Regions from separate parts of the Brevibacterium sp. BRM-1 genome, predicted to be linked through region 2. Evidence: riboswitches for the same ligand, from Rfam matches in the RefSeq annotation. Region 2 holds a riboswitch; the other holds the start of a gene.
What was found. Region 2 has a riboswitch for thiamine pyrophosphate ahead of BRM1_RS07115 (ECF transporter S component). Riboswitches for the same ligand answer to the same signal wherever they lie in the genome.
Positions count from the first base shown of each region.

Region 1: it holds a riboswitch for thiamine pyrophosphate, as region 2 does, so the genes downstream of both, BRM1_RS07850 (hypothetical protein) here and BRM1_RS07115 (ECF transporter S component) in region 2, are expected to answer to the same signal.

Region 1 is NZ_CP113788.1:1,780,162-1,790,842, reverse strand. It holds gene exaC (acetaldehyde dehydrogenase ExaC) at 65-1,588, shown strand; gene BRM1_RS07860 (DUF779 domain-containing protein) at 1,588-2,001, shown strand; gene BRM1_RS07855 (hypothetical protein) at 2,245-2,556, opposite strand; gene BRM1_RS07850 (hypothetical protein) at 2,574-2,921, opposite strand; TPP riboswitch at 2,967-3,070, opposite strand; gene BRM1_RS07845 (L,D-transpeptidase) at 3,256-4,695, opposite strand; RNA gene ffs (signal recognition particle sRNA small type) at 4,893-4,987, opposite strand; gene BRM1_RS07835 (type 1 glutamine amidotransferase domain-containing protein) at 5,103-5,636, opposite strand; gene BRM1_RS07830 (MFS transporter) at 5,804-7,252, opposite strand; gene BRM1_RS07825 (helix-turn-helix transcriptional regulator) at 7,512-8,393, shown strand; gene BRM1_RS07820 (endonuclease III domain-containing protein) at 8,545-9,231, shown strand; gene BRM1_RS07815 (VanZ family protein) at 9,281-10,396, opposite strand; gene BRM1_RS07810 (Ig-like domain-containing protein) at 10,675-10,681, shown strand, end outside.
Region 2 is NZ_CP113788.1:1,602,589-1,613,269, forward strand. It holds gene prpB (methylisocitrate lyase) at 1-510, opposite strand, end outside; gene BRM1_RS07105 (MmgE/PrpD family protein) at 510-2,006, opposite strand; gene BRM1_RS07110 (DUF4916 domain-containing protein) at 2,237-2,776, shown strand; TPP riboswitch at 2,881-2,986, shown strand; gene BRM1_RS07115 (ECF transporter S component) at 3,011-3,619, shown strand; gene BRM1_RS07120 (ABC transporter ATP-binding protein) at 3,619-5,088, shown strand; gene BRM1_RS07125 (energy-coupling factor transporter transmembrane component T family protein) at 5,085-5,918, shown strand; gene BRM1_RS07130 (BCCT family transporter) at 6,220-8,307, opposite strand; gene BRM1_RS07135 (SDR family oxidoreductase) at 8,469-8,603, opposite strand; gene BRM1_RS07140 (LysR family transcriptional regulator substrate-binding protein) at 8,736-9,407, shown strand; gene BRM1_RS07145 (hypothetical protein) at 9,421-9,996, opposite strand; gene BRM1_RS07150 (class I SAM-dependent methyltransferase) at 10,004-10,681, opposite strand, start outside.

The DNA.
Region 1 (10,681 bases), 180 kb from region 2:
TTCGCAACGGCCGTCAGCCGCGCGGAGCGCACGCACCGCGCGCCGGATCTCAATGAGGAGAATCATGGCAGTCTACGCACAGCCCGGCAGCCCGGACGCAAAGGTCAGCTTCAAGCCCCGCTACGAGAACTGGATCGGCGGCGAATGGACGCCGCCGACCAGCGGCAAGTACTTCGAGAACGTCAGTCCGGTCAACGGCAAGCCCTTCACCGAGGTCGCCCAGTCCAACGCGGACGACGTCGAGCTCGCCCTCGACGCGGCACACAAGGCCGCCCAGACGTGGACGAAGACGAGCGCCGCCGAGCGCGCCCTCATCCTCAACAAGATCGCGGACCGCATGGAGGACAACCTCGAGGCGCTCGCGGTGGCGGAGACGTGGGACAACGGCAAGCCCATCCGCGAGTGCCTCGCGGCGGACATTCCGCTGGCCATCGATCACTTCCGGTACTTCGCGGGCTGCATCCGCGCGCAGGAGGGCTCCCTCTCGCAGATCGACGACGAGACCGTTGCCTACCACTTCCTCGAGCCGCTGGGCGTCGTCGGCCAGATCATCCCGTGGAACTTCCCGCTGCTCATGGCGGTGTGGAAGCTCGCACCGGCGCTGGCGGCCGGCAACTGCGTGGTGCTCAAGCCCGCCGAGCAGACCCCCGCCTCGATCATGGTGCTCATCGAGATCATCGGCGATCTCCTGCCGCCCGGCGTCGTCAACGTCATCAACGGCTTCGGCGTCGAGGCCGGCAAGCCGCTGGCGTCGAACAAGCGCATCGCCAAGATCGCGTTCACCGGTGAGACGACCACCGGCCGCCTCATCATGCAGTACGCCTCGCAGAACCTCATCCCGGTGACGCTGGAGCTGGGCGGCAAGAGCCCGAACATCTTCTTCAACGACGTCGCACAGTCCGATGACAGCTACTACGACAAGGCGCTCGAGGGCTTCGCGATGTTCTCCCTCAACCAGGGTGAGGTGTGCACGTGCCCCTCGCGCGCACTCGTCCAGGAGGGGATCTTCGACGACTTCGTGGCCGCGGGCATCGAGCGCGTGCGCGCCACGAAGCAGGGCAACCCCCTCGACACGGACACGATGATCGGCGCGCAGGCGTCGAACGACCAGCTCGAGAAGATCAAGTCCTACCTCGACATCGGCAAGCAGGAGGGCGCCGAGGTGCTCATCGGCGGTGAGCAGGCCCACCTCGACGGGGACCTGGCCGATGGCTTCTACATCCAGCCCACCGTGTTCAAGGGCACGAACAGCATGCGGATCTTCCAGGAGGAGATCTTCGGCCCCGTGCTCGCGCTGACCTCGTTCACGAACTTCGAGGAGGCGATGAAGGTCGCCAACGACACCCTCTACGGACTGGGCGCAGGTGTGTGGAGCCGCAACGGCAACACGTGGTACCGCGCAGGCCGGGAGATCCAGGCCGGCCGCGTGTGGGTGAACAACTATCACTCGTACCCGGCCCACGCCGCGTTCGGCGGGTACAAGTCCTCGGGCATCGGGCGCGAGAACCACAAGATGATGCTCGACCACTACCAGCAGACCAAGAACATGCTGGTGAGCTACTCGGAGAGCAAGCTGGGCTTCTTCTGATGAGCGAGCAGGCACTCGACCGTCCGCTGGATTCGCAGCCCACCCTGGACGGTGAGACCGAGTCCCGGGTGGCGCTGACTCCGGCGGCGGTCGAGCTCCTGCGCGAACTCATCGGCCAGCACGGCCAGCTCATGTTCCACCAGTCCGGCGGGTGCTGCGATGGGTCCTCGCCCATGTGCTATCCGGCCGGTGAGTTCCTCACGAGCGACGCCGATGTGCTGCTGGGCCGTTTCACGCTGCCCGGTGTCGATGCCGAGCAGGCCGAGCTCGAATTCTGGATGTCCGCGGAGCAGTTCCGCTACTGGAAGCACACCCACCTGACGGTGGACGTGGTCAAGGGCCGCGGCTCGGGCTTCAGCGTGGAGTCGCCCACGGGCCAGCGGTTCCTCATCCGCTCACGGCTCGTCGGGTAGCCCGCACCGCCCCCCCCAGGGTGCGAGGGGGCGGGGGAGCCGCGGGGCGGGGGAGCCGGTGGTTCTCCCGCCCCGCTTGGTCCGCACCGCTCGGGCACGGATGAGGCGCTCGGGCACGGATGTGGCGCTCGGGCACGGATGTGGCGCTGGTGCACGGGAGCTCAGGCGCTGGCGTGGCGCCTCAGAGGCCGGCGCGCAGATCGAGAACCGCATGGCCTCACCGCCCGGGAGCCCCGCCACCGCTCACGCGCTGTAGGCGGCGTCGAAGAACTCGAGCTCCAAGCGGACGAAGCGATCCCACAGGCCAGCGGCTTTCGCGCGCTCCGCCTCGTCCAGGTCCGCGCCCACGCGGTCGAGCTCGTCGACGATGACCTGCACCCAGGCGCGGAAGTCCGCGCCGCGGTGCAGCTCGATCCAGCCCAGGTGCTCCGGTCGGCTGGGGTCGGCGAGCTCGCGCTCGCCCCAGTCCAGGTAGAGCCACTCGGCGACGGCCATGACGATGAGGCTGCGGACGTAGGAGTTGGCGTGCGCCGTGTCGAGCATGCCCTCGACCATCGCCGCCGAGGTTGCGGTCAGGGGGCCTCGGCGGCCCGCTCGGTCGACGAGCCGAGGGCCGCCAGGGCGCGTTCGAAGTAGCCGTCCTCGTCCGAGGCGAAGAAGCCCAGCTGGGCGGAGAAGCGCAGCTTGGGCTCCACGCGGTCGGCGTTGACGACGCACGAGGCGCACAGCGACAGGGCCGCATTGAAGAAGCGGTAGTCCTGCTCGAGGTAGTGGGCGAGCACCGCGTCGTCGATGCGGCCGTCGAACAGCTCCTCGACGAAGCGGTGGCCGATCGCCCGGTCCCAGGTGTCACTGGTGCGCTTGCGCAGTTGGGCGGCAAAGCCGCCCGGGGCGGTGGTGATGGTGGTGGCGGTGCTCATCGTCGACCTCCTTGCGGGGAGGGGTGCGGCACGGCCGGGCGCGTGGGGCCCTGCTTGACGACTTCCTCCGCCGGTGCTCACCGGATCAGGTTCGAAGGGTCTGCTGCCGCACTCTCAGCGCCCGCGATGGCGCTCCCCTGTCGTGGAGCCCACCCTAGCGCAGGTGGCGGGTGCGGTGGCCGGCGCACGGCTGAGGTGCGCGCACGGTCTACGTGCCCGGTCGGTGACATCGCTGGGGTGAACGTTCGGGTGCACGGGTCCCCCCCTCCCGGAACGCACGACCGCCCCGGCCGTCGTGGGCCGGGGCGGTGGGGTGCGTGCAGGGGGGAGGGGCTCAGCTCTTGATGGCCGAGAGCTTCTGCCACTGCTTCCAGCTGTACGTCCAATCGGAGACGTCGCCCGAATCCGGCGTGAGGGAGACCCGCGAGCCGGTGATGGAGACCGGGTCGCCGTACTTCGCGGAGGCGAAGTACTTCGCGGCCCGTGAGGTCGAGAGGTTGATGCAGCCGTGCGAGACGTTCGAGCTGCCCTGCACGCCCTCGGACCACGGCGCCGCGTGGACGAACTCGCCGTTGTTGTGGATGCGCACTGCCCACTGGACGGGCGTCGAGTAGCCGTAGCGCTCCGAGGTCATCGTGTAGTCGGCCGACTTCGACATGACGATGTGCTCGCCGTTGTAGGAGGGGGAGCTGGGCTTGCCGAGCGAGGCGGGCCAGTCCCACAGCTTCTTGCCGTCGCGCGTCACCGTCATCCGGTGCGTCTTGGCGCTGGCCTTGACGATCTGGGAGCGGCCGATCTTGAAGTCGAGCGTGACGTTCTTCTTGCCGTACGTCTCGTCCGAGGTCTGCACGCCCTTCATGGGCAGCTTGACCGTGACCTTCGAGTGGGCCGGCCAGTGCTCCTCAGTGCGGTAGTGGATGCTCGAGTGGCCGTCGTCATCGGGCAGCCAGCCCCAGGCGCCCGTGACGCTGCGCTTCTTGCCGTTGTTGTCCGTGACCTGGACCGTCATGCGGTTCTGGATCGAGGCACGGTACTTCTTGGGCACGATGCCGGAGAAGTTGACGATGACGGGCGCGGCGACGCCCACCGTGTCATCGTCGGCGATCTCCGTGAAGGTGCGGGTCGTCTCGCTGGAGGGCTCGGAGGTCTTGACGGTGCCGGTCTCCTCGTGGGACTGGCCGTCGTTGCCCTTGACCGTCGCCTTCCACTCATAGGTGGAGTTGCCGGCGACCGTGAAGTCCGAGGTCCACGTCGTGCCCTCCTCACCGGAGCCCGGGTCATCGGAGGCTCCCGCGCTGGGGGCCGCCGAGGCGCCCTCCGAGTTCTCATCGGAGGCGCCGGCCCCCTGCGAGGCGGACGCGGTCGAATCCGCGTCGCTGTCCTCGAGCTCCGAATCGGAGGTCGAGGAGCGGTTGGCGGCCGTGAAGCCCGCATTCTGGGCGCTGGGCGTCGCGGTAGTGTCCGCCTCGTCGGCGTCCGCGCCGCTGGACAGGGACCCCTTGTCGACGGGGATCTCCTTCTGCTTCGAGTCGGAGGCGCTCGCGGAGGCGAACGTGCCGTTCTCGACCCTGAGCGTCAGGTGCTGCCCGGCCTTGACCGTCTTGACCTCTTTGCCCTTGGCGTCGACGACGCTGATCGAGGGGCTGGCCTGCTCCGTGTTGGCGGAGCCGTTGTGCGAGGCGTTCTCGCCGGTGCCGGAACCGGAGGGGGTGCAGGCCGCGAGGAGCGCGGCGGAGGAGATGAGGGCGGTGGCAGCAAGAAGACGGCGGGACACGCGTGGCCTCTCTGTGGAGGATGTGGATGGCTTTCACAAAGGATACGGGCCCAATGTCAACGCGCGATGACGACGGGGACCGGCCTGTGGGAGTCCACGGGGATATTGGCTTGGAGGGGGGCGGTGACCAGGGGAGATCCCTGCAGCATTCGTTGCAGAATCGTGACACCTGCCGTCGGCGTGGGCGTGCCCGGGCAGAAAAGGACTCTTCGTGCACCCGCCAGAGCCTTCTTACCCTTGCTACCTTCCGGTCCTGGGGGATTCGCAGGGTGACGCCGCACGAAGAGCCGCTTCCATAGTAGGGCACCGGGGCGCGGGAGTGAAATCCCCGCGCCCCGGCGCCCAGCCCAGCGGACGGTGCCGCGGCGAGTGCGCGCAGTCCAGCGCGCACACCGCGGCGGGGGCGCTCAGTCGAGCGCGGCGACGATCGCGGCGTCGAAGGCCTCGAGGTCGGCCGGGGTGCGCGAGGTGATGAGATTGCCGTCGATGACGACCTCCGAGTCCTCCCACTTGGCGCCCGCGTTGACGAGGTCCACCTTGATGGAGCCCACACTCGTGAGCTTGCGCTCATGGGCGACCCCCGCCTCGGCGAGCAGCCACGGGGCGTGGCAGATCGCGGCGACCGGCTTCTGCGCCGCGAAGAACGCCTTGACGAACTCCACCGCCCGCGGGTCCCCGCGCAGCGCGTCCGCATTGAGCGTGCCGCCGGGCAGCACGAGCATGTCGTAGTCGCCGGCCGCTGCATCGGCCAGCGGCACATCGACGGCGAACTCCTCACCGCGGTCCCAGTCGCCTTTCATGGCCTGGAGGCTGCCGTCCGCGGGCGAGACGATCTGGGTGATCGCCCCCGCGGCATCGAGCGCCTCGCGGGGGCTCGTGAGCTCGGGCTGCTCGACTCCGCGGGTGACGAGGATTGCGACCTTCTTGCCTGCTGCCGACATGGCGTCTCCTTCTGTGCGTAGGTTCCGGGCCGCGCCGCGGCCGGCGCGCCCGTGGTCGGCGGATGCCGCTGCTCCAGCGGCCCCGTGCGCGGGGCCGGCGGGCGGGCACCCCGCCACCAGCGCAACGTGCGCGGACGGGCGGCGTATTCCGTGAGGTCCCCTTGCCCTCACGCGTCCCGCGCGGTGCCGGGCGGGTCCGCGGGACCGGCGGGCGGCTCGGGGGCGGGCCGGACGGCGATCCGGCGCAGGCGCAGGGCGGCGAGCCCGAACGCCGCGGCCAGGGCGAGCTGGACGAGGCTGACGACGCCGAAGGCGTGATCGGCGCCCAGCCGCGCGCTCAGGCCCTGGAAGGCGGAACCGAGAACGGCCACGCCCACCGCGATGCCCGTCTGCTGCATCGTCGACACGAGACCGCCGGTCAGACCCGCGATGCGCCTCGGCACCTCGGCCATGACGGTGGCAACGAGCGGCGCGAACTGCAGGGCCTGGCCGGCGCCCAGGACGACCCCGGGGAGCTGGAACCACAGCTCCCAGTGCGCGGGGGCCACCAGCGAGAGTGCGCCCACGCCCGCGAGCCCCAGTGCCTGCACGAGCGCCCCGAGCAGCAGGGCCTGGGGGCCGCCCAGGCGGGCGCTGATGCGGTGGGACAGCGCGGAGACGATGACGAAGGCGGTGGCGAAGGGGGCCAGGGTGAGGCCGGAGAGCCACGCCGGATCGCCGTGCGCCGACTGGGTGAGCAGTGCGAAGTTGTAGAGGAAGGCGCCGAAGCCCGCGAAGAAGACCGCGGCCATGATCATGCCCGCCGCGATCGCGGGGCTGCGCAGGACGCGGGGCGGCAGCAGCGGCTGGGCGCTGCGCGCCTCGGCGCGCCGCTGCTGGACGATGAGGGCGACGAGTGCGGCGACCGCCGCGGAGAGTGGGATGAGCGCGGCCGCGCCCCAGCCGGTGGACGGGCCGATCGCCAGGCCGGTGAGCAGCCCGCCCAGGGCGAGGGCGAGCAGTGCGGCCCCCGCGAAGTCGAGGCGGAGGCCCGGTTCCCCGGCGTCGGCCGGCAGCCGCAGCGCGGCCCACGCGCACACCCCGCACGCGGCCGCGAACACGGCGAACGCCAGGCGCCAGCCCCAGACGGGGCCGCCGAGCGAGGTGAGCGCACCGCCGATCACCTGCCCGCCCACGGTGCCCACCCCGGAGAACGCGCCGAACGCGCTGACGGCGCGCACGCGCGCCTGGCCCACGGCGCTGAGCTGGATGATCGAGAGGATCTGCGGCATCATCACCGCCGCCGCGAAGCCCTGCAGGGCGCGCGCCGCGATCGCCATGGGCACGTTCGCGGCGCCCGCGACGAGCAGCGAGGTCGCCAGCAGCCCCAGCATGCCCAGGATGAACAGGCGCTTGCGCCCGAAGCGGTCGCCGATCCGGCCGCAGAGCACGATCGCGGCCGCGAAGGCGGCGGCGTAGGCGCCCACGATGAGCGCGAGCTGCGCCGGGCCGGCGCCCAGGGCCGAGCGGATCTGGGGGGAGGTGATGTTGCCCAGGGAGAAGACGAAGGTCGCGAGGAACGCCGCGAGCTGCAGGGGCCACAGGCTCGGGGCCGGGCGCGGCTGCCTCGCACTCATGCGCGCCTCCTTCCGGTGGACTGGGGGACCGACCGGGGTGGGGTGTGGGGCGGGTCCGGGCTCCGGGTCGGCGGAGCGGTGGATGGAGCGGCTGGCGGCCGGTGCGCTGTGCGCGGCGCGGGCTTCGGTGTGCGTCATGGGGCCAGCCTGGGCGGTGCGCGGGCCCTGGGGGAGTGTCTGCCCATCCTGTCACCCGGAGCACCACCCTGGGGAGCGGTTCGCGGCGGCGGACGGGTCCTGCGGTGGGCACAATGGGCCCATGGCAGTCATCAGCCGGGCCGAACTGGCCGCCTTCCTGCGCAGCCGCCGCGATCGCCTCAGGCCCGAGGACGTGGGGCTGCCCCGCGGAGCCCGCCGGCGCGTGCCGGGTCTGCGCCGGGAGGAGGTGGCGGTGCTCGCGCACGTGGGCACCACCTGGTATGCGTGGCTGGAGCAGGGGCGCGACGTCCATCCGTCGGAGGAGGTGCTCGCCGCGATCGCCGATGCCCTCCTGCTGCGCTCCGAGGAGCGCGCCCACCTCTTCCGCCTGGCCGGCTACCCCGCGCGCGCCGCCTCTCCCGGTGTGGGCGCCATGGACGCGCGGCTGCGCGAGACGCTCGATGCGCTCTCCCCGCTGCCGGCGATGGTGGCCGATGCGCTGGGCTACTGGCACTCGTTCAACGCGGGCTACCGCTACCTCATCGCCGATGCCCATGCGCTCGTGGGATCCCCCGCGGATGCCAACTGCACGGTCCAGTCGCTGCGCAATCCCGCCTGGCGCCGGGCGCTGGCCGACGATCCCCACTACTGGCGGCTGCACGTGGCCAAGCTGCGCACGGCATTCGCCGAGGTGCCCGATGACCCGCGCTGGCCGGCGTTCCTCGAGCGCCTGCGCGAGTGGGAGGAGTTCGCCCAGGCCTGGGACTCCGGCGAGGTCATGCGCGAGGCCACCACGCGCAAGGTCTTCGACAACCCCTACGTCGGCCGCCTCGAGCTCTACGCCGTGGGGCTGGCAGTCATGGAGGACCGCCGGCTCACGCTCACGGTCTTCCAGCCGGCGGACGCGGTCACTCGGTCCCGCCTCGAGCACCTGGACGAGCTCATCCGCAGCGGTGCGATCGACGCCCTGGCCGCCCGTGCGCCGCGCCTGCGCGCCGTGTGAGCGCTGCTGGCCGTGCCTGTGCTGCTGGCCGTGACCCCGCCGCCGGCCGTCACCGCGTTGAGCTGGGCTGGACTCGAATGGACGGGGGTGGGCTGCGCCTGGGGCGGTCGCCGAGGCCGTGGCCCCGGGGGCGGGTCCGTAGGATGCGGGCATGGCCACCCCACGCGACTCGCGCGCCAGCGCAGGCGCCCGCCGCCTCGCGGACCTCGACCTCGGCGTGCTCTACGAGCGGCTGCTCGCCGCGCACGGCCCCCAGGACGACTGGTGGCCGGCCGAGTCCGCCTTCGAGCGCATGGTCTCCGCCATCCTCGTGCAGAACACCCGCTGGGAGAACGCCGCCGCGGCCATCTCGAACCTGCGCGAGGCCGGCCTCATGAGCCCGGAGGCGCTCGCGCAGGCCGATCCCGAGGCGCTGGCCGGCCCCGTGCGCCCCGCCGGCTTCATGACGGCGAAGTCCGCAGCCGTGCGGGGGCTCGCCGCGTGGGTGCGCGACGGAGAGCCCGAGGCGCTCGGCGATGAGGAGCTGCGAGCCCAGCTCCTCGCCCTGCGGGGCGTGGGGCCCGAGACCGCGGACGTCATCGCCCTCTACCGCTATGAGCGCCGCGCCTTCATCGCCGATGCCTACGCCCGCAGGCTGCTGGCCCGGTTCGACTACGCCGTGCCCGGCTCCTACGAGGCGACCCGCCGGCAGGTGCTGCCGGCCCTGGAGGCCTCGGCGCTGGGCGCGCGCGAGCTGGGCGAGCTCCACGGGCTCATCGTCGAGGAGGGCAAGGCGGACGCCCAGCGCTCCCAGGCGCGAGCGCGGCACAGCCCGACCGCGGCCGCGCGAGCGCGGTAGCGGCGGCGGGCGCGGTCAGGCGCGTCGGAGAGCGGGGAGGCGAGCGCGCTCAGGAGTGCGGCTGGGGCGGGCCTGCCGGCGCCTCGGGCCCGCGGTCCGGTGAGCGCTGATCGCACAGCGCGGCGCCGGTGGCCAGGGCGGGCAGTCCGCCCGGGCCGGTGGGCGCCAAGACGAGCACGATGCACACGAGCGCGAAGACCGCGGCCGCACCCGGCAGCGGAAGGGCCTGCCCGGCCAGGAGGATGAGCAGGTAGCCGCCGCTGCCGCACAGGAAGCGCAGGAGGCGGGCCGGCGGAGTCGCCATGCGGGGGCGGCGATAGGCCAGGCGCACCGTGAGGTCACCCGGTGTGGCGCCCGTGGCCAGGGTGGTCGCCAACCAGATCCCCGCCGTGGTGGCGAGCGCGATGGCCTCCGGCCAGTGGGCAAGCGCGAGGGCGCCTCTGTCCGCGCGGGCGAGCAGCTCGGCGCCCAGCCGCAGGCCCACCGTGAGGGCGGTGAGGATGAGCGTGCTGGCCAGCCAGTCGGAGAACATGCCGAGCAGGCGGCGGGGGCGCGTGACGGGGCGCGGCACCTCGGGCGCGGCATCGTTGGAGCCCCAGAGGCGGCGGGGGACCGCGAGCGCGAGGAGGGATCCCACCAGGGCGCCCGAGGTGTTCGTGAGCATGTCGTCGACGTCGAAGACGCGATAGGCGCAGTCGTAGAGGCCCCACACCCCGGTCAGCTGGGTGGTTTCGACGAGTGCGGAGATCGCCAGGCCCAGGGCGCCGGCGGTGAGGAGGCCGCGCCCGCCCAGGACGCGCACGAAGAACCCGAGCGGGACGAAGAGCAGCACGTTGAGCGCCAGCTGGAGGACGAGCGGGTTCGCCGCGAATGCCCGCAGGCCCCCGCCGGACTCCGCCCACGCCCGTGCGAGGTCCGCCGCGAACTGCCCCAGGTGCGTATTCGTCCCGGCGCAGCGCACGGCGTTCGGGGCGGGCAGCGGCAGGAGCGTGTAGGTCCAGATCGCCCAGAAGTACACGAGCGCCGCGCCCCACAGGAGCAGTCGGCCCAGCGACAGACCTCCCTGGCGGTGGTAGAGCCCCGCGACGATCGGCACGAAGAGCACGACGCCGGCCACGGCGCCCAGGGCGACCGCTGCGACAGCGGAGAGGACATGGGGGCTCATGGGGGAGGGGTCTCTTCTCTCGCGGGGAACCGGCAGGGAACGGGGCCGCGCGACGGTCCTGGTGCACGGCGCGTGTCAGCGTAGCCGAGGCGCGCGGCGGGGGGCCCGCGCGGGTGGTTGGGGATGCGTGAGGAAGGGACAGTCGGGCACGGGGGCCCCGGGTGGCAGTGGCCGCGGTCGGTGATTAGTCCGAAAAGCGGTTGGCATGTATTCTCTCGGATGTGCGTGCTGAGTCTCACAAGCACACTCCCCTCCGTCCCCCGAGTGAATGGCCTCCCATGACCC
Region 2 (10,681 bases):
GAGTCCCTCGCCCGCCCGGGCGTCCGTGCGGGCGCTGATGACGAATGCGTCGTCGCGGCGGCCCTTGACGGCGGCGGAGACCCGCTTGACCATCTCGGCGCGGCTCACCACCTCCTTGCCGTCCAGGTGGCCGCAGCGCTTGGGGTTGACCTGGTCCTCGAGGTGCATGCCGGAGAGCCCGGCGTCCTCGAACTCCTGGACGGTGCGGGCGACGTTCATCGCCTCGCCCCAGCCCGTGTCCGCGTCGATGAACGTGGGCAGGTTCGTCACCCGCGCGATCGCCCGGCCGTGGTCGGCGACCTCCGTCAGCGTGGTCAGGCCGATGTCCGGCAGGCCCTGCGCGGCGGAGAAGGCGCCGCCGGAGATGTAGACGCCCTCGAAGCCCTCCTGCTCGATGAGCTGGGCGTTGATCGGGTTGATCGCGCCCGGGAACTGGGCGATCGCATCGGCGGCGAGCAGCTCGCGGAAGCGCACCCGGCGCTCGTGCGCGGTGGCGGTGGCCCCGAGCATCAGAAGATCCCCTTCGAGCCCGAGTGGCCCAGGCCCTCGACGACGAAGCTGAGCTGGCGGATGTCGTCGGCGCCCAGCTGCTCGAGGTTCTGGGCGAGGTCGAGGAAGCGGTTCTGCTCGGCCTCGCTCACGATGCCCTCGGAGAGCGTGCGGAACTTCTCCACGTAGTTCTCCCGCGCGAAGGGCCGGGCGCCCAGCGGGTGGGCATCGGCCACGGCCAGCTCGTCGACGAGCGTCGAGCCGTCCTCGAACTCGATCTCCACGCGGCCGCCGAAGGCCATCTCGTCCGGATCGGTCGAGTGGTAGCGGCGGGTCCACTCCGGGTCCTCGCGCGTCTCGATCTTGTGCCACAGCTCGACGGTCTCCGGCCGGCCGGCGCGCTCGGGGGCGTAGGAGCGCTCGTGGTGCCAGCCCTCGTCCTCCATCGCGACGGCGAAGATGTACATGATCGAGTGGTCGAGCGTCTCGCGGCTGGCCTTCGGGTCCATCTTCTGCGGATCCTCGGCGCCGGTGCCGATGACGTTGTGCGTGTGGTGCGAGGTGTGGATGGTGATCTTCTTGATCGTGGACTTGTCCGCGATCTGCGCGCCCATCCTGCGCGCGAGGTCGATGAGCGCCTGCGCCTGGTACTCCGCGGAGTGCTCCTTCGTGTAGGAGTCGAGGATCGCGCGCTTGGCCTCGCCGGCACCGGGCAGCGGCACCGTGTAGCGGGCGTCCGGTCCGGAGAGGATCCAGGCGATGACGCCGTCCTCGCCCTCGTAGATGGGGCTCGGCGAGCCCTCGCCGCGCATCGCGCGGTCGACGGCCTCGATCGCCATCTTGCCGGCGAACGCCGGGGCGTGGGCCTTCCACGAGGAGATCTCGCCCTTGCGCGACTGGCGGGTGGCGGTGGTGACGTGCAGCGCCTGGCCGATCGCCTGGTAGGTGACGTCGACCGGCAGGTGGAGCATGGCGCCCAGGCCGGCGGCCACCGAGGGCCCGAGGTGGGCGACGTGGTCGATCTTGTGCTCGTGCAGCGAGATGCCCTTGGCCAGGTCGATCTGGATCTCGTAGCCGGTGGCGATCCCGTTGATGAGGTCCGCCCCGCCGACGCCCAGGTGCTGGGCGACCGCGATCATGGGCGGGATGTTGTCGCCGGGGTGCGAGTACTCCTTGGCGAGGAACGTGTCGTGGAAGTCGAGTTCGCGCACCGCCACGCCGTTGGCGAATGCGGCCCACTCGGGGGAGATCGTCGTGCTCAGGGCCTCGCCGAACACCGTGGAGCCGGGGGTGAGCGCATGCGGCAGGGCCTGCTCGCGGGCGTGGGTGGGGGCCTTGCGGCGCACCGAGGCGGCGGCGACGGCGGCGTTGTCGATGACCCGGTTGACCACCATCTCGGAGACCTGCGGGTCCACGGGGACCGGATCCGCGGCCACCGAGGCGATCTTGTGGGCGAGCTGGTCTTCGCGCGCCAGCTTCTCGGAGCTCTTGTAGGTGCGGACTTCGTGATCGATCACGGACGCTCTCCTTCGTGTCAACGTCGACAGTGTGCGGTGGCGCACTTCGCCACCACTCTAACCTCCGGCCCGCCGGCGCAGCGCGCCCCACCGGCCCGGAAATATCTTGACATCAAGGTACTTCACCGCGCGGCAGCGGCCAAGGGCGGGGCGCCCGGGATGGCCCGCGGCGGCCATCGTCCCCCTCCCGCCGCGCTCGCCGGAGGGCCCCGATGTGTCACGATGACTCCATGACGCGGACAGCCCTGGACTACGACGACAACTGGCTCGAACCGGACGAGATCGCGCAGCTGCGCCGCCGGCTGCCCATCGCCTACGTCAACGCGGTCCCCGTGCAGCTGGGCGACAGCGGCGCCCCCGAGCGGGTGGGCCTGCTGCTGCGCACCATGGCCGACGGGACTCTCGGCCGCGAGATCGTGGGCGGGCGCGTTCGCTTCCACGAGCCGCTGCGCCGCGCGCTCACCCGCCACTGCGAGAAGGACCTGGGCCCGCTCGCGCTGCCGCTGCTGCCGCCCTCGCTGACCCCCTTCCACGTGGCCGAGTACTTCCCCACCGAGGGCGAGTCGAAGTTCTTCGACCCCCGCCAGCACGCGATCGCGCTGTGCTACATCGTGCCGGTCCAGGGCGAGTGCACGCCCCGCCAGGACGCCCTGAGCCTCGACTGGCTCACGCCCGCCGAGGCGCTGCGCCGCGAGACGCTCTCCGAGCTCTCCCACGGCCAGCAGCACGTCGTCAAGGCCGCGCTCGCCCACCTGGGCCTCCTCCCGTAGCCCCTCCCCCGCGCCCGAGGCGCGGGCCGGTGCGCCTGCGCGCGGCACCTCGGCCCGGGCGCGGCTGGGAATCTCCCCAGAGTCCTGCGGATTGTGTAGTCTGGGCCCCACGACAGGGGAGCGCCGTCAGGGGCGCTGAGAGTGCGCAGCGCGCAGACCCTCGAACCTGATGCGGCTCATACCGCCGAAGGAAGTCGAGTCTCTTCACCCCTCCTTGCCATAAGGAGGATCTTCATGACCGCACCGACATCCGACCGCCGCGCCCGCCCGGCCTATGCGTGGCGGGTCGTCGACATCGTCGTCGCCGCCGTCCTCGCCGTCGCGTGCGGCCTCATCTTCACCCTGTGGTCGGCCTCGTGGTCGGTCATGCAGGTGCCGTTCGCCGCGTTCCCGCCGGCCGGCGGCCTGCTGACCGGCGGCTGGGTGATCGCCGGCCCGCTGGCCGGGCTCATCATCCGCAAGCCGGGCGCGGCCCTGTTCTGCGAGCTGCTCGCCGCGGTCATCGAGGCGGCCCTCGGCTCGCAGTTCGGCCTGGGCGCCGTCTTCTCCGGCCTGCTCCAGGGCGCCGGAGCGGAGCTCGCCTTCGCGCTCTTCGCCTACCGCCGCTTCACGCTGCCCGTCGGCCTGCTGTCCGGGGCACTGGCCGGCCTGGCCCTGGGCATCCACGAGGCGATCATCTACTACGCGGAATGGGCGACCATGTGGAAGGTCGTGTTCTTCATCGCCACGACGATCTCCGGTGCCCTCATCGCCGGCCTGGTGTCGTGGCTGGCGATGAAGGCCGTCGCGAAGACCGGCGCGCTCTCCGCGTTCGCCGCCGGACGGTCCAACCGCGAGGTCTGATGCCCGCGGACATCCTCGCCCGCGACTTCGGCTGGCGCCACGCCGGCCGGAAGCGGGCGGCCCTCGCCCACATCGACCTCGAGGTCCCCGCGGGCCAGCGCGTGCTGCTCGCGGGCGCCTCGGGGGCGGGCAAGTCGACGTTCCTCCACGCCCTGGCCGGCGTGCTGCCGGCCGAGTCCGGCTACCAGGAGGGCGAGCTGCTCGTGGGCGGGCAAGAGCCCGACCCCTCGGCCGGGCGCACCGGCCTGGTGCTCCAGGACCCCGACTCGCAGGTCATCCTCGCAACGATCGGCGCGGACGTGGCGTTCGGGATGGAGAACCTGCGCGTCCCGGCCGCCGACATCCCGCACCGGGCCGCCGCCGCACTCGACCTCGTGGGCCTGACCCTGCCGCCGGAGCGCTCCACGCAGGCCCTGTCCGGCGGGCAGAAGCAGCGGCTCGCCATCGCCGGGGTCATCGCCATGGCCCCGGACGTCATCGTCTTGGACGAGCCCACCGCCAACCTCGACCCCGCTGCCGTGACCGTTGTCCGCGATGCCGTGCTCGCCGCGCAGGCCCGGACCGGAGCCACGATGCTCGTCGTCGAGCACCGCGTGGAGATCTGGGCCGACCACGTCGACCGGGTCGTCGTGCTGGGCCCCGAGGGCGTGCTGGCCGATGGCCCGCCGCGGGCGGTGCTGGCCGATGCCGGCCTGCGCCCGGCCCTGCTCGACGCGGGCCTGTGGCTGCCCGACCTGCCCCTGCCCGCCCCGCGGGCGCGCGCCGCGGGCGGTGAGGAGCTGCTGAGCGCGCGGGGGCTCGGAACCGGGCGCGGGCGAGCGCTCACGGCCGCGGGCATCGACCTCGACATCCGCGCGAGCACCGCCACCGGCTTCGTCGGCCCCAACGGCGCCGGCAAGTCCACGACGGCGCTCACCCTCGCCGGCCTGCTGCCGCCGCTGGCCGGGACCCTCCGGGCGCAGCCCGCGCTGCTGGCCGCCGGCACCGGCCGGCCCCGGGGCAGCGCGCCGCACGGCTGGAGCGCCCAGGAGCTCGTCAGCCGGATCGGCACGGTGTTCCAGGAGCCCGAGCACCAGTTCATCGCGGCGAGCGTGCGCGCGGAACTGGAGTTCGGGCCGCTGCGCGCCGGGCTGGGCGAGGAGATCGCCGCCGCCCGCGCGGACGAGCTGCTCGCCCGGCTGCGGATGGAGGCCCTGGCCCCCGCCCACCCGCAGACGCTCTCCGGTGGGGAGAAGCGGCGGCTGTCCGTGGCGTGCATGCTCGCCGCGCAGCCGCCCGTGCTCATCGTCGACGAGCCCACCTTCGGCCAGGACGCGCGCACGTGGCGCGGCCTCGCCGAGCTGCTGGGCGACCAGGTCGACGCGGGCGGTGCGCTCCTCGCAGTCAGCCACGACGAGGAGTTCCTCACCGCGGTGGGCGCGCGCCGCTGCGCGTTCGCCCCGGCCCCGCGCCCGCAGGAGGTGCGATGAGCGACATCGTCATCCGCAGCGAGCCCGCCGCGGCGCCCCCCGTCGCCGCGCTGCTGCCCGTGGCGCGCCGGACCTGGGTCACCCGCTGCAATCCGGTGGGCAAGATCATCGCGATGGCCGTCCTCACGTTCGGGGTCGTGCTCAGCATCGACATCGTCTCCGCCTCGCTCATGCTCGCGCTCATCGCCCTCACCGCGCCGCTGGCCGGCGTGCGCGCGGCCGTGCTCGCCAGGCGGCTGTGGTTCATCCCCCTCATCGCGCTGGGCGCCGGCTACGGCACCGCCCTGCTCTCGGAGAAGTCCGGCACCGTGCTCCTGCAGCTGGGCCCGGTCGTGTTCTCCACCGGCTCGCTGCTGGCCGGGCTCGCCGTGGCGCTGCGCACGATCGACCTCGTGCTCCCGTGCGTGCTGCTCGCCGCGTCCATCGACTCGACGGAGCTGGCGGACTCGCTCGTCCAGATCTGCCGGCTGCCCGAGCGGTTCGTGCTCGCCTCGCTGGCCGCCTCCCGCCTCGTGGGACTCTTCGCCGCCGAGCTGGCGACCCTCCAGATGGCCCGCCGCGCCCGCGGCGTGGGCGGCGCCGGGCCGTTCGCGAAGCTCGCAGCGTTCTTCCCCGTCTCGTTCGCCCTGCTCGTCCAGGCGATCCGGCGGGGCACACGGCTCGCGATGGCCATGGAGGGCCGTGCCTTCGGCACCGCCGGGCGGACCTGGTCGCGCACCTCGCGCCTGGGCGGGCGCGATGCGGTGCTCATCGCCTGCAGCGCGGCGATGGCCGCCGCCGCCATCACGGCGGCGGTCGCGACGGGCGCCTGGAACCTCATCTTCACCTAAGGGCCGGCTGGGTTTCGCCGAGGGGCGGCTGGGTTGCCGAGGGGGCCGCCTAGCGCCGGCGCGCGGAGGAGCCCGGCGAACCGGGATCCGAACGCAGTGGCCAGCGCGGCGGCCGGCGCGGCGGCCGGCGCGGCGGCCGGCGCGGCCGGGGTCAAAGCGCCGGGAGCCGCGGCGCGGCGCGGCGGACGGTCTGCAGCGGTCGGTGCGCCAGGGCAGCACCGCTGCCCCGCCAGCGCACGCGCGCAGGGGCCCGGCCGATCCGAGTGGATCGACCGGGCCCCTGCGCGCGAGGCGGGCTGCCTCAGCCCTTGCGGGGCGGCTTCCCGCCGCGCTTGCGCGCGGCATCCGGGTCGGCCACGGCGGGCTGCTCGCCCGTCGCGGTGCGCCCGCGCCCGCCGTCCACGCGGCCGGCGCGGGTGCGCGAGATCCGGTAGTCGATCCGGTCGTCGAGCACCTCGCCCCACTCGCCGGCGAACTGCTCGTTGACGTGGCCGGTGACGCGGTCGGCCATGCTGTCCGTGATGTGCTCGCTGATCGCCTCCGCGCGGTGGAGGAGCTTCTGCTCCTCCACCATCGCGTGGTCGAGCTTGAGCGTCTTGAGCGTCGCGAACGCCATGAGCAGGAGGATCACGCTGAACGGCAGCGCCGTGATGAGCGAGCCCGCCTGCAGCGAGGTCAGCCCGTTCGACAGCAGCAGCGCGATCGCGACGAGGCCCTCGAGGAAGGCCCACACGACGCGCGACCACAGCGGCGGGTTCGGGTGCCCGCCGGAGGAGAGCATGTCCACGACGAGTGAGCCGGAGTCCGAGGAGGTGATGAAGAAGATCGCCACGAGCAGGATCGCGACGACAGAGAGCACGGGGCCCGCCGGCAGGTCGCTGAGCACGGTGAACAGCGCCTTCTCCGGCACGATCGCCTCGCCGCCCTCGTGCCACAGGTCGCCCTGCGTGAGCTGGCGGTGGATCGCGATGCCGCCCAGCACGGAGAACCACACGAAGCTGACCATCGTGGGCACCAGCAGGACGCCGGCGATGAACTCGCGGATGGTGCGGCCGCGGGAGATGCGCGCGATGAACACGCCCACGAACGGCGCCCAGGAGATCCACCAGCCCCAGTAGAAGATCGTCCAGGACGAGGCCCAGGTCTGGCCCTCCTCGCCCGTGTAGGCCGCGGTGTCGAACGTCATCTGGAAGAAGTTGGCCAGGTAGAGCCCGAACGCCTGGATCATCTCGCGGAACAGGAAGACCGTGGGGCCCATGATGATGAGCGAGATGAGCAGCAGGCCCGCCACGGACAGGTTGATGTTCGACAGCCACTTGATGCCCGCGCCCAGGCCGGTGACGACCGAGGTGGTGGCGAGCAGCGTGATGATGACGATGAGGACGACGAGGATCGTGTTGTTGACCTCGCCGATGATGCCGATCGACTGCACGCCGGCGGCGATCTGCTGGACGCCGAGGCCCAGCGAGGTGGCCACGCCGAAGAGCGTGCCGAGCACCGCGATGACGTCCACGGTGTCTCCCAGCCAGCCCTTGATGCGCTCGCCGAAGAGCGGCTCGAGCGCCCAGCGGATCGACACGGGCCGGCCGCGGCGGTGGATCCCGTAGGCCAGCGCGAGGCCGATGATCGCGTAGCAGGCCCAGGGGTGCAGGCCCCAGTGGATGAACGTCTGGGCGAGGCCCTGCTCCGCCAGCGCGGACGGCGGCCCCTCGGTGCCCGGCTTGGGGTCCGAGGTCATGTAGGTGAGCGGCTCGGCGACGCCGAAGAACACGAGGCCGATCCCCATGCCCGCGGCGAACAGCATGGCGAACCAGGACAGGAGGCCGAACTCCGGTTTCTCGCCGTCGCGGCCCAGGCGGATCCGGCCGTACTTCGAGACGCCGAAGAACACGGCGAAGCCGATGAGGATGCCGATCGTGAGCATGTAGAACCAGCCCAGGTCCGCCACGATCCAGCCCTGGATGGACTCGAGCACCGCGCCCGTGCCGTCCGGGAAGACCATGGCGAGCGCGGTCACGAGGACGACGATGCCGATCGCCGGGTAGAACACGGCGGGGGTGACGCCGCCGCGGCCGATCTTCACGCCCTGTTCGCGCAGCTGGTCGGTGATCTCGTCGTCCGAGGCACTGTCGTCGATGGGCTCGACCTCGCGGCGGTCGGGATCGAGCGGGTCGACGAAGTCGTAGCGGTCGGCGTGGCCCAGGCGCTCCTCGAGGGAGGCCGCTGTGGGCTCCTCGCGGGGGTCGACCGCCGTCGAGGGCGCGTCGGAGAAGGCGGTGGGGGCCTCGCCGGGCGCCGGCGCGTCGGAGGCGGCGGAGCCGGGTGCGGCGTGCGCGCCCGCGGGCTGCGGGTCGGCTGGCGACGAGGAGGGTTCTCTGCCCTGTGTCATCGGGTCCTTTGCGGGGTTGGGGACGAAAACGGCCGTCTACCAGGATGCGTGAAGTCTTCCGTGGCAGCAACCCGCGGTGGCCCCCGTCACCGCGCTCCCCCGGGCCCCGCCGCGGCCGAGGCGCGGGCCGGCCGGGTGCCGGCCAGCGCCTCGGGCGCCGCTCAGCCGGCCTCGAAGCCGCCGTCGATGACGAGGTGGGCGCCGGTCACGAAGGCCGAGTCGGGGCCCGCGAGGTAGGCGATCATGCCGGAGACCTCCGCGACATCGGCTCGCCGCCCCAGCGGCGTGCGGGGCACGACGCCGCCGGGCAGGATGGCATCTCACGGACGTGGGCCGGCGAGCTCGTCCCGCGCGCCAGGGCCGCGCTCGCCGCGGCCGAGGCGGTCACCGCCGCCGCGCACCAGGCCAGCGCCCTGCTGGGCGGGACGGTGTCGTTCGGCACGTTCAGCAGCGCGCACCGCTACCTGCTCACCCCGCTCATCGTCGACTTCTCCCGCCTTCACCCCGACGTCCAGATCGAGATCGTGGGGCTCAACTCGTCCGAGGTGGCGCAGGCCGTGCGCGAGGGCGACCTGGAGGCCGGGCTGGTCTCGCTGCCCATCGACGCCCACGGGCTCACGGTCTCCGAGCCGGTCCTCACCGACATCGTCGTCTGCGTGAGCGCCGAGCCCGCCCACACGGAGGAGCCTGTGACGCCGGCGCAGCTGTCCGAGCGCCGCCTCGTGCTCTCCGAGGCGCGCTTCCGGCACGACGACCCGATGCGGCGCCGGCTCGATGTGCTCGCCCAGTCGGCCGGCGTGCGGATCCGGCCCTACATCGAGGTCGAGTTCATGGATGCGGCGCTCGAGCTGTGCGCCGAGGGCGTGGGCGACACGCTGGCCTCCTCGCTCGTCCTGCGCGCCCACCGCGTGGGTGAGCGGGTCACCTGGGCGCCGGTGGAGCCGCCCTTCGTCGAGCAGTTCGCGTTCATCACCCGCATCGATGCCGAGCTCTCCCCCGCCACCCGGACGTTCATGGACCTCGCCCGCCGGCACATGCGCGCCCTGCAGCGCACGCCCGAGGACTGGCAGCGCGAGTACGAGCAGCAGCGCCGGGGCTGAGCGGCCGCGCCGCTCAGCCGAAGATGCCCGCCAGCAGCGCCCGGAGGTCCGCGCGCCAGGCCTCGGCGGCGGCGGGGTCCGGGACCTTCTCCGCGCCGGCCGTCACCAGGGCGCGCGCCGCCTGCGGGCTCGCGGCCAGCGGCGCGGCGGCGGCGACCCCCAGCTCGATGCGCTCGCCGCGCTCGAGGTCGGCGCGCCAGAAGCTGCGCTGGGCGGTGCGCGAGGTGCGCGGCGGCCCGCTCAGGGGGTGCCCGGCGATCGTACCGGGGTGCGCGCCGAGGTGGCCGACTACGCGCTCGTAGGCCGCGGCGCGGTCGAGCGCGACGGTGCGCGAGGCGGTCGCGGAGAAGGTGCCGTCGGCGCGCTGGCCGGGCAGGCGCCGGCCGATCCGCTGCTCGAAGCCCAGGGCCGCCGCCTGCGCCCACCAGCCAGGATTGTCCACGCGGCCGGCGAACGCGGCGGCCGCAACGGCCACGAGCTGCCCGTGATCCAACCGCGAACCGCCCGCGGCCTCCAGCACGGCGACGATGTCCTCCCAGCCCATCCCCGTCGCCCGCGCGAGCGCGGCGGTGTTCAGCGGCCTGACCACCGGGGCCTCACAGCAGCCGACGGCCGGCGGGGGCCCCGGCCTCCCGGGACAGCGGCGGGCGCTCGGATGAGTCCTCGCCCGCCTGTGCCGTGGGTGCCTGTGCCGTGGATGCCTGCGCCGCGGGCGCCACGGAGCCCTCGGGGCGGCTTGCGACGCAGACGAGGAAGCCCGCATCGGGGGCGAAGGGGCGCAGGTCCCAGGTGGACAGGGTGAGGTCGATGGCAAGCCCGGCGGCCCGCTGGTCGTGCAGGAAGTCCTCGAATGCGTAGCCGCGGCCGGCACCGAACCCGGTGACGAGCCGTCCCCCGGGGGCCAGCAGCGCGGCCATGCGCGCGACGGCGCCCGGGCGCAGCTCCGGGTCGAGGAAGCCCAGGACGTTGCCGGCGGAGAACACGATGTGGAAGGGCGCCCCGTAGGCCTGCGGATCGAGCGCCTCGAGGTCGCCCACGCTCCAGCTGGCGGTCGGGAAGTCCCGCTGGGCCTGCGCGATGAGATAGGGATCGAGGTCGACGCCCACCACGTCGTGTCCGGCGGCGGCGAGCAGGCCGCCCACGCGCCCCGTGCCGCAGCCGGCATCGAAGATCCGGCTGCCGCGCTGGGCCATCGCGTCGAGGAACCGGGCCTCCCCGCCCAGATCGTGGCCCGCGGCGGCCATGTCCTTCCACCGCTGGGCGTAGCGGTGGGA